One region of the Roseateles sp. GW821-FHT09B06 genome, then DNA from elsewhere that is predicted to be linked to it. Evidence: riboswitches for the same ligand, from Rfam matches in the RefSeq annotation. Region 1 holds a riboswitch; the other holds the start of a gene.

What was found. Region 1 has a riboswitch for thiamine pyrophosphate ahead of thiC (phosphomethylpyrimidine synthase ThiC). Riboswitches for the same ligand answer to the same signal wherever they lie in the genome.
Region 2: it holds a riboswitch for thiamine pyrophosphate, as region 1 does, so the genes downstream of both, AC07OQ_RS07010 (TonB-dependent siderophore receptor) here and thiC (phosphomethylpyrimidine synthase ThiC) in region 1, are expected to answer to the same signal.

The regions. Positions count from the first base shown of each region.
Region 1 covers NZ_JBWKPM010000025.1:68,849-73,901, reverse strand. The annotation lists gene recR (recombination mediator RecR) at 1-128, shown strand, start outside; gene AC07OQ_RS19095 (MAPEG family protein) at 143-532, shown strand; gene AC07OQ_RS19090 (transglycosylase SLT domain-containing protein) at 551-2,218, opposite strand; TPP riboswitch at 2,393-2,522, shown strand; gene thiC (phosphomethylpyrimidine synthase ThiC) at 2,701-4,563, shown strand; gene AC07OQ_RS19080 (FAD-dependent oxidoreductase) at 4,568-5,053, shown strand, end outside.
Region 2 covers NZ_JBWKPM010000005.1:220,317-225,369, reverse strand. The annotation lists gene AC07OQ_RS07035 (hypothetical protein) at 1-182, shown strand, start outside; gene AC07OQ_RS07030 (hypothetical protein) at 182-625, shown strand; gene AC07OQ_RS07025 (zinc ribbon domain-containing protein YjdM) at 655-999, opposite strand; tRNA gene AC07OQ_RS07020 (tRNA-Asn) at 1,063-1,138, opposite strand; tRNA gene AC07OQ_RS07015 (tRNA-Asn) at 1,232-1,307, opposite strand; gene AC07OQ_RS07010 (TonB-dependent siderophore receptor) at 1,344-3,509, opposite strand; TPP riboswitch at 3,585-3,687, opposite strand; gene AC07OQ_RS07005 (carboxymuconolactone decarboxylase family protein) at 3,936-4,517, opposite strand; gene AC07OQ_RS07000 (YbfB/YjiJ family MFS transporter) at 4,514-5,053, opposite strand, start outside.

The DNA.
Region 1 (5,053 bases):
TGCTGGCCGAGGCGCTGCGCTCGCGGGCCATCCGCGCCACGCGCCTGGCGCGCGGCGTGCCGGTGGGCAGCGAGCTGGAATATGTGGATCTGGGCACGATCGCCCATGCGCTGGTGGACCGCCGCTGAGCACGAAAGCGACCATGACCGTTGCCAACTACTGCATCCTGGTGGCCTGCGCGCTGCCCGTCGTCTGCGCCGGCATCGCCAAGTCCAAGGGCTTCGGCAAGCGATTGCGCGACGGTGGTTTCGACAACCACCACCCGCGGGCCTGGCTGGCCAGGCTGGGCGGCTGGCAGGCGCGCGCCGATGCGGCGCAGGCCAACAGTTTCGAGGCACTGCCGCTGTTCATCGCCGGCGTGCTGGCGGCCCAGCAGCTGGGGGCGGCGCAAGAGCGCATCGACATGCTCGCGCTGTCCTTCGTCACCTTCCGGCTGATCTATATCGGCCTGTACCTGGCCGACCAGCCGAGCCTGCGCTCGTTGGCCTGGGCCGCCGCCTTCGGCAGCGGCGTGGCGCTGTTCTTCGCCTGAGCCGGCTCGCCGCAGGGTTCAGCGGCGCTTGCCGGGCTTCTGCGCCGCGCTGGCGCTGCGCGCGGTCCTCACGCCGGCCTTGGCCGTCCGGACACCGCCGTTGCCCTTGATGGCGCTCTTGGCGCTGCGCACCGGTGCCTTCGCGCTGCCGCCGCCACCGGCGGTGTAGACCACCAGCAGCTGGCCGGGTTTGAAACCGGCCTTGGTGGAGACCTGGTTCCATTGCGCGACCTGGGCCGCACCGACCTTGTAGCGGCGCGCCACCGAGGCCACGGTGTCGCCCTTGCCGGCCTTGAAGCTGACGCGACGCAGCGGCGGCATATCGGGTGCGAGGCTCAGGCTGGCGTTGTCGGCCAGCTGCTCCGAGACGTCGCGGTCGTGGCGCGCGCTGCGCGGCACCAGCAGCGTGGAGCCACCCTTGACCAGCATGCGCGGCGGGATCTTGTTGATCTCGCGCAGCTGGGCCTCGTTCATGCCCACCTGCTTGGCCGCGTCGGCCGGCTTCATGGTCCTGGGAACCACCCAGGCGGTCCAGCTGGCGAGCTGGCCCCGGTGCGTGGCCAGGTTGCGCGCGAAGGCGTCGGCATTGTCATAGGGCAGCAGCACCTGGTCGGAGGCCGCGGCCAGCAGCACCGGCTTGTTGGCCTGCGGATTGAACTGCTTGAACTCGTCGGACGTCATGCCGGCCAGCCGGGCCGCGACATCGACGTCGATGTCGCGGTCGATCTCGACGCTCAGGAAATAGGGGTGGTTGGCAATCGCCGGCAGGGCCAGCGAATAGGCGTCGGGACGCAGCACGATGTTCTTGACCGCCTGCAGCTTGGGCACGTAGTAGCGCGTCTCGTCGGGCATGCGCAGGCTCTCGTAGTCGGTCGGCAGGCCGGCCTTCTGGTTGCGCGCGATCGCCTTCTGCACATTGCCCTGGCCCCAGTTGTAGGCGGCCAGCGCCAGATGCCAGTCGCCGAACATCTCGTGCAGCCGGCCCAGATAGTCCAGCGCGGCGCGGGTGGAGGCCAGCACATGGCGGCGGTCGTCGCGGAAGATGTTCTGCTTCAGGTCGAAGTCGCGCCCGGTGGCGGGCATGAACTGCCACATGCCCGAGGCCTTGGCGCTGGACATGGCCTGCGGGTTGAAGGCGCTCTCGATGAAGGGCAGCAGGGCCAGCTCCAGCGGCATGCCGCGCTTCTCGACCTCGGCCACGATGTGATAGAGGTAGCGGCCGCCGCGCTCGGTCATGCGCGCCACATAGTCGGGGCGGCTGCTGTACCAGTTCTCGGCCTTGCCCACCAGTTCGTTGTTCAGGTCGGGCATCGCGAAGCCGCTGCGCAGGCGTACCCACAGGTCGCGCTTGGCCTGGGCGTCGTCCAGGTCGACATTGACGCCGGGTTGCAGCGCGTCCTCCACCAGGGGGCGCGGCTGGACGGCGACCGGTGCGGACGGTTCTAGCTCCAGCGGGGCCAGGGGCACGGCCGGCGCCGGGGCGGGCTTGGGCGCCGGCGCCTTGGCCGCGGCCTTGTCCGCATTGAAGCGTATCCACTGGTAGACCTTGTCGGCGTCGCGCTTGGCCCGCTCCGCATCGCTGAGCTTGGCCTTGGCCGCCAGATCGCCCAGGTCCTGGGCCCGGCCCAGCGGTGCCAGCGCCATCAGGGCGCAGCCGGCCAATAGCGTCATCGTCCAGCGTTTCATCGCCATCCCTCCCAGGGTTCTCGTGAAGAACGGGCGCGGTGGCGGCCATCTCGGCCCCGCCACCCCTAGCAAGCGGCCGCAGTTTAGGGGCGCATATCGCCCCCATGACAGCCGGGTTTGCACGCTGATCCGTCAGAGATTTAACGAAGCCCGTGGCTTCGCACCCTATACTGCGGGCCTGCTCCGGGGTGCCCTGTTACGCCGTTCTCCTTGAGAACGCGTCGGGCTGAGATGTGGTGGAAGCCATGGTCCCGCTGAACTTGATCCGGTTTGTACCGGCGTAAGAAGAGCCTGCTCCCATGCCATGGGTGCGGGCCCTGGAGGTTGTCGTCCAGGGTCGAGGTCGCGGCAAGCCCGTCCGCACCTCCCGCCCGTCTGCACGCACCTGCTCGGCCCCACCTCTCGGCGCGCCTTGTGAGCCTTCGTGCGCCCGTCTCCGTCTCATGACCAGCCTCCGGGGTTCAACCCGGAGACCTTCAGTCATGACCCCACGCATCACCGCCCCGAGCGCCCTCGACCAGAGCATCCGGCTGAGCCGCGAACCCCTGCCCGCCTCCACCAAGACCCATGTGGCCGGCACCCTGCATCCCGAGCTGCGCGTGCCGATGCGCGCGATCGCGCTGAGCAATGGCGAGCGGATCACGGTCTATGACGCCTCCGGCCCCTACACCGACCCGGCCGCCGCGATCGACGTGGCACGCGGCCTGCCGGCGCCGCGCGCCGCCTGGGTCGAGGCAAGACATGACACCGAGGCCTACGAGGGCCGCGCGATCCAGCTGATCGACGACGGTCTGCGCGACCAGGAGCAGCAGCTGAAGCTGCGCGCGCTGAGCGCCGGCCTGCAGCGCCGGCCGCGTCGCGCCAAGGTGGGTGCCAACGTGACCCAGCTGCATTACGCGCGCCGCGGCATCGTCACGCCCGAGATGGAGTTCGTCGCGATCCGCGAGAACCAGCGCTTCGAGTGGATGCGCGAGTACCAGGCCGACGTCGAGCGCGAGGCGCGCCTGCGCGGCAATTCCTTCGGCGCCAGCATCCCCGCGATCATCACGCCCGAGTTCGTGCGCGACGAGGTGGCGCGCGGCCGCGCCATCATCCCGGCCAACATCAACCACACCGAGCTGGAGCCGATGGCGATCGGCCGCAATTTCCTCGTGAAGGTCAACGCCAATATCGGCAACTCGGCCGTCAGCTCCTCGATCGAGGAGGAGGTCGAGAAGATGGTCTGGGCCACGCGCTGGGGCGCCGACACGGTGATGGACCTCTCGACCGGCCGCAACATCCACACCACGCGCGACTGGATCGTGCGCAACAGCGCCGTGCCGATCGGCACCGTGCCGATCTACCAGGCGCTGGAGAAGGTCGGCGGCGTGGCCGAGGAGCTGACATGGGCGCTGTTCCGCGACACCCTGATCGAGCAGGCCGAGCAGGGCGTCGACTACTTCACGATCCACGCCGGCCTGCGCCTGCCCTTCGTGCCGATGACCGTGAAGCGCCGCACCGGCATCGTCTCGCGCGGCGGCTCCATCCTCGCGAAATGGTGCATCGCGCACCACCGGGAGAACTTCCTCTACACGCATTTCGAAGAGATCTGCGAAATCATGAAGGCCTACGACGTCAGCTTCTCGCTGGGCGACGGCCTGCGTCCCGGCTCGCTGGCCGACGCCAACGACGAGGCCCAGTTCGCCGAGCTGAGGACGCTGGGCGAGCTGACCAAGATCGCCTGGACCCATGATGTGCAGACCATGATCGAGGGCCCTGGCCATGTGCCGATGCACCTGATCCAGGCCAATATGACCGAGCAGCTGAAACACTGCGACGAGGCGCCCTTCTACACCCTGGGTCCGCTGACCACCGACATCGCGCCCGGCTACGACCACATCACCAGCGGCATCGGCGCCGCGATGATCGGCTGGTTCGGCTGCGCGATGCTCTGCTATGTCACGCCCAAGGAGCACCTCGGCCTGCCGGATCGCGACGACGTCAAGGCCGGCCTGATGGCCTACAAGATCGCGGCCCATGCCGCCGACATCGCCAAGGGCCACCCGGGCGCCCGCGCGCGCGACGACGCGCTCTCCAAGGCCCGCTTCGAGTTCCGCTGGACCGATCAGTTCAACCTCGGCCTGGACCCCGAGACCGCGCGCGCGTTCCACGACGAGACCCTGCCCAAAGACAGCGCCAAGGTGGCGCATTTCTGCTCGATGTGCGGCCCGAAGTTCTGCTCGATGAAGATCACGCAGGAGGTGCGCGAGTATTCCGAGCAACTCAGCGAGGGCATGAAGGCCAAGAGCGCCGAGTTCAAGGCCCGGGGCGGCGAGCTCTACATCCCCATCAAGACCGGGGCTTGAGCAGATGGCCCATATCGCGATCGCCGGCGCCGGCCTGGCCGGGCGCCTGTTCGCCTGGACGCTGGCCCGCGCCGGCCACGCGGTCGAGGTCTTCGATCCCGCGCCCGGCCCCGAGCCGCGCTGCGACGGCCAGGGCGCCGCCGCCTTCACCGCGGCCGGCATGCTGAGCCCCCTGGCCGAGCAGGAATGCGGCGGCGCGGCCATCGCGCGCCTGGGCTGGGAGTCGCTGGCCCTCTGGCCGCGCATCGTCGCGGCCATGGCAAGCCCGCCGCGCCTGCGGATCGCCGGCAGCCTGCTGCTGGCCCATGGCACCGACCGCGGCGCGGCCGCGCGCGCCCTGGCCCGCATGCCGGGCGCGCAGGCGCTGGCTCCGGGCGAGCTGCGCATGCTGGAGCCGGCGCTGGCGCCATCGAGCCTGCTGGCCTGGCTGCTGCCCGGCGAGGGCCTGATCCACCCGGTCGAGGCCATGGCCGCGCTGCACGCCGGCGCG
Region 2 (5,053 bases), on a different contig from region 1:
TCTGGTGTGGCAGCGACGCGATCTCAGATGAAGACTATGGCCGCCTTGATGGCGTCAACCTGAGCCGCTTCGTCTATGCCCTGAGCGATCGCACAAAGCTTGAGCGCGCGCTGTCTACGATCAAAGAGCACCATTCGGGCCAGCACATTTGGCTTGAGGCGCCAATCTCAGAGGGGCGTTGATGCGCACGTATCCGTTGCTCGACAAAGATGGACGGTTGCATTCCTTCGAGGTCAGTGCCCTGGCCGGGCGGCGTGCCGTACGACGCATTGCGGCATCCATTCCGGGTGGAACTATCTCTCGATCCAGCCTCCGAGAAGACCTGTTCTGCGAGTTCACGATTGCCGGAGAACGGTTTGGCATCGAGGAGCCATTCGGCGACAACAGCCGTTTCTGTATTGCACCCCTGCCGGGCAGCACCAACTCGGCGCTCGCAAGGGTCCATTCGCACTTCGCCGCAAATCGCTTGGGCTTGTGGATGGGGCGTCTCGGATTTTTGTCGTGCTGCGGGGTGCTCCTGCTGGTGCTTTTGGGGCCTGTGCGCAACTTCATCCAGCAAGATCGCTGTCTGGATGCCGGGGGTCGTTGGAGTCAAGCTCAGGGGCGATGCGAGGGCGTGAAGTGATTGCGGCCAATCGGTCACCCCACCTCGCGCTACACCTTCTTCACAAACTCCGACTTCAGCCCCATCGCGCCGATCCCGTCGATCTTGCAGTCGATGTCGTGATCGCCGTCGGCCAGGCGGATGTTCTTGACCTTGGTGCCGACCTTGACCACCAGGGACGAGCCCTTGATCTTCAGGTCCTTGATCACCGTGACCGTGTCGCCGTCCTGCAGCACATTGCCCACGGCGTCGCGGATCACGCGCACCTCTTCAGCGGCCGCCGGCTCCGAACCCTGGGCCGACCATTCGTGGCCGCACTCGGGGCAGACGAGCATGGCACCGTCCTCGTAGGTATAGGCGGATTGGCACTTAGGGCAGGCGGGCAGGGTGCTCATCGGTGGGCTCACTGAGGGAAATGAAGAAAGCCCCACATGCTTTCGCATGCAGGGCTTCTGAAGTGGCTCCCCGACCTGGGCTCGAACCAGGGACCTACGGATTAACAGTCCGGCGCTCTACCGACTGAGCTATCGAGGAATTGACCGTTCGGTATGGGTGCCCGCCGTGCGGTTGCGGCGGGCTTTCATAAAAACAGAACCTCCGAAGAGATTCTGTTTCTTCTTCTGTTCTTGGCTCCCCGACCTGGGCTCGAACCAGGGACCTACGGATTAACAGTCCGGCGCTCTACCGACTGAGCTATCGGGGAACAGAGCCTTGCATTATAGCCAGAAAATTTTAGGCCTTACAAGCTGATCTCCAAACTGGCACGCCAGGTGCGCGGCTCGAGCGGGTACAAGTACACATGGCCGTACTGGAAGGGCGATTCCTTCCAAGCGCGGCGGTCGGCGAGGTTGTCGACACCGGCGCGCCAGATCAGCAACTGCCTGCCGCCGAGTTGCTGTTCGTAGCGCAGGCCTGCGTCGAGCCGGGTCCAGCCGGGGATCTTGACGCTGTTGTCGGGCAGCACGGCGCGCCGGCCTTCGTAGACCAGGCCCATCTGCAGTTGCAGGCCCGGCAGGGTGGCGATGTTCTGGCGGCCCTGCAGCTTCAGCGCGGTCTCGGCCACATTGGCGGGCTTCAGCCCGTTCAGGCTAGTGTCTGCGCTGCCGCGGCGGCGCGCCTGCAGCTTCATCGCGCTGGCCAAGAGGCCGCCGCCGCTCCATTTCAGATCGGCCTGCGCCTCGACGCCGCGGTGCCGCGCGATGCCGTCCGCCACGCGGGTGCATGTCAGATCGGCGTCGCAAGTGCCGATGTCGCGCCACTGCGGGCGCTTGATGTCGAAGGCGCTGAGGCCCCAGTCCACGGTCGAGCTGCCGGACTTGAGGCCGATTTCCAGCTGGCGGCTCTTCAGCGCCGGCAGGGCCTGGCCGCCATTGGCATATTCGGGACGGTTGGGCACCACCTCGGACTCGACGCCCTCGCCCCAGCTGGCATAGGCCATCAACTGGGCCGACAGCGCGTGGCTCAGGCCCAGCCAGGGCGTGGTGAAGCTCTGCGTGTAGGGCGCCATGGGCTCCGAGCCGTCGGTGCGCACGCTCTCGCGCTTCAGCCGCGTGTGACGCAGCCCCAGCCAGGCCTGCCAGTCGGTGCCGATCTGGATCGTGTCGCGCAGATAGAACTCGGTGCTGCGCTCGTCGCGATTGGTGTTGTCGGCGCTGAACGTCGGGTCCGGCGTGGTGGGCGCAGGCGCCTGGCCCGAGATATTGCCGGTGCCGGCCCAGTTGTAGGTCTGGCGCTGGAAGCGGCTCTCGAAGCGCGTGAACAGCACGCCGGTGCCGATCTCGTGACGCATCCCGGCGGCGACGAACCGGCCCGCCAGCGAGAGATCCAGCGCGTCGCTGTTGCGGCGCTCGTTCTCGCTGCGGAAGTCCCACATGTCGAAGTCGCCGTTGGGGCAGTAGCGGTCGGCGTAGTAGCTGCCGTCGGCAGCCGTGCAGCCGAAGGGATAGGCCAGGCGGTCGTCGGTCTTCAGGCGCTGCACGCCCAGATGGGCCTGCGCCTTCCAATCCGCGTTCAGGCGCTGCGTCAGGCGCAGCGACGCATGCTGGTTGTTGAACACCACCGGCTGGCTCCAGTCCTGGTTGTTCAGGTTGGTGCGCGGGTCGATGTCCTTGGCCGAGGGCAGCCGGTCGCCCAGCAGGCTGAAGCCGGGCTGGCTGGGCTGGCTCTGGCGGTTCCATTCGAACTCGGCCTCCACCAGGGTGTCGGGCGTGGCGCGCCAGTCGCCGGCCAGGGCCAGCAGCTGCTTGTCGCCGCGCGCATCGCGCAGCTGCGGGCGCAGCTCGGCGGCGGCCGCATTGATGCGCAGGCCGAACGCTTGCCCCGCGCCGAAGCGGCGGCTCCAGTCCAGGCCGGCCTCGGCCGTGCCGCGCTCGCTCAAGCCCAGGGTGACGCTGGTCAGCGGTGCCGCGGTCGGGCGCTTGACCAGCAGGTTCACCAGGCCGCCGGGCGCGCTGGTGCCGGACTGGATGCCGCTGGTGCCCTTCAGCAGCTCGACGCCGCTCTTGTTGCCCAGGGACAGCGCCGTCTCGGCATTGATCGGCAGGCCGTCGCGGCGGTAGTTGAAGCGGTTGTCCAGGTCGAAGCCGCGCACCTTCAGATAGGACACATAGCCCTGCGCGTTGTAGGCATCGCCGACGCTGGCGTCGAACAGGGTCAGGCCCGACAGCGCATCGACACCGGCATCGACCAGCCGGTCGGCGCTCAGCACCGCGGCCTGCAGCGGCAGCTTGGCCACCGGCGTTTCGCTGCCGAAGCCGCCGATGGAAACGGGCGCCTCGGCGGAGCGGCCGCTGACGGAGACGGTGGGCAGCGCGCTGGACTGTTGCGCGCCGGCGCCCTGCGCGGCGCACAGCAAGGCCACGGCGAGGCCCAGGGGGGACAGGAGATGCTGGAGATGATGTGCCATCGAGTGCAAGGTCGAGCGATGGCAGGTCGGCCTCACATGAGTCCGCACGTCGGGAGAAAGGATCGGTGGTCGACGTGGACTTCTTGCGTGCTTCCCTGCGCGAGGATTACCTCAATCAGGTTCAAAGGGACTTTCTCAGTCGAACCGATTGCCCGGCCCAACACCCCTAGCGAAATGCCGTGCGGTGTCACTACCGCATGGCGAGGTGGATTGTAGTGCCGCGGGCGGACACCCCTGGCTGGAGTGGGCGCCCTGGCCCGGATGCATCGGCGATGCGGGAGCTCGGCGGCCCGGCTCGGAGGGCTGCGCCGCGTTCGGCTCACTGCGATGCACTCGCGCCCCGCGCGCGCTCGCAGCCGGGGCTGCACGCTGTGCCTCGCCCACCCTTCGTGCCCGGCCACGAGCGGTGGGCGCCGGCGTGGCAGCTCAGCTTGCCGGTCCGGGCGTGCGCGCCACATTCATCAGCCAGCACACCGTCACGAAGTAGCCGACCAGCGTGAGCAGTTCCACGAGCACCGGCTCTTTCCACTGCTGCGCGGCGGCCGAGTAGGTCGCGTCGCCGAGGCGGTGCTGGCCGATCAGTTCGCGGGCGACCTGGCGGGCGAGCGCGAGTTCGCCGGCCAGGTCGGGCGGCGACGGCTCGCCGGCATCCAGGGCTGCCAGTGCCGAGGCGGGTACGCCGGCGGCCTTGGCCAGCGGCAGGTGCATGTCCCACTCGAAGACGTTGGACAGCTCGCGCGCGACGACGCAGATGGTCCATTCGCGCAGCGCGGTGTCGAGCGTGCCCTCGTAGCGCAGGGTTTCGCCGACCTTCGCCACCGCGCGCAGCAGTGGCGGGCGGTGCAGCAGGGGTCGGAACGGGCCGTACACACCACGGCGGGGGCCATTGAACAGTTCATTGGCGGCCTCCTGCTGCGCCGCATCCAGCGTTGCCGGCGGCCCCAGCCGCTCGGGCAGGCCGGCTTCGGGAAAGGCGATGGCGGAATGGTTCGAAGGAACGGTGCTCATTGAGTTGGCTCCAGGGTTGCAGGGTGGGGTGCGGCCGCCCGCCACAGCCAGGCTGCCGTCAGCAGCAGGAGCAGCGTGGCCACGGCGTTCGCCCAGACCAGGGCATCCCAACCGGCCAGGCTGCCGGATCCCAGCGCACGAACCAGGACAGGGCCCGCGATCTGGCCGGTGGCGAAGGCGACCGTCATCCGTGCCAGCAGCGGCGTCGGGTGGGCGGGGCGCTGTTCCCGCGCCAGTTGCAGGCCGGCCATGGTGGCCACCATGAAGGTTCCGCCCACGAGCACGGCCGAGACCGCCAGCGCCCACAAGGCCTGCGTGGCCAGGGGCAAGGCCGTGCCGAGCGCCATGGCGCCCTGCGCCAGGGCCCAGACCCGTCGGCGCGGCCAGCTCGACAGCCAGCGCGCGGCGGCCGCAACGGACAGGGCCGCGGCCAGCCCGAACAGGGGCCAGGTCAGGCCGAAGACCAGCGGGTCGTCGACCTGCTGCCGGGCCATGGCGGGCAGGAAGGTGGCGGGCACGATATAGCCGAAGCCGAA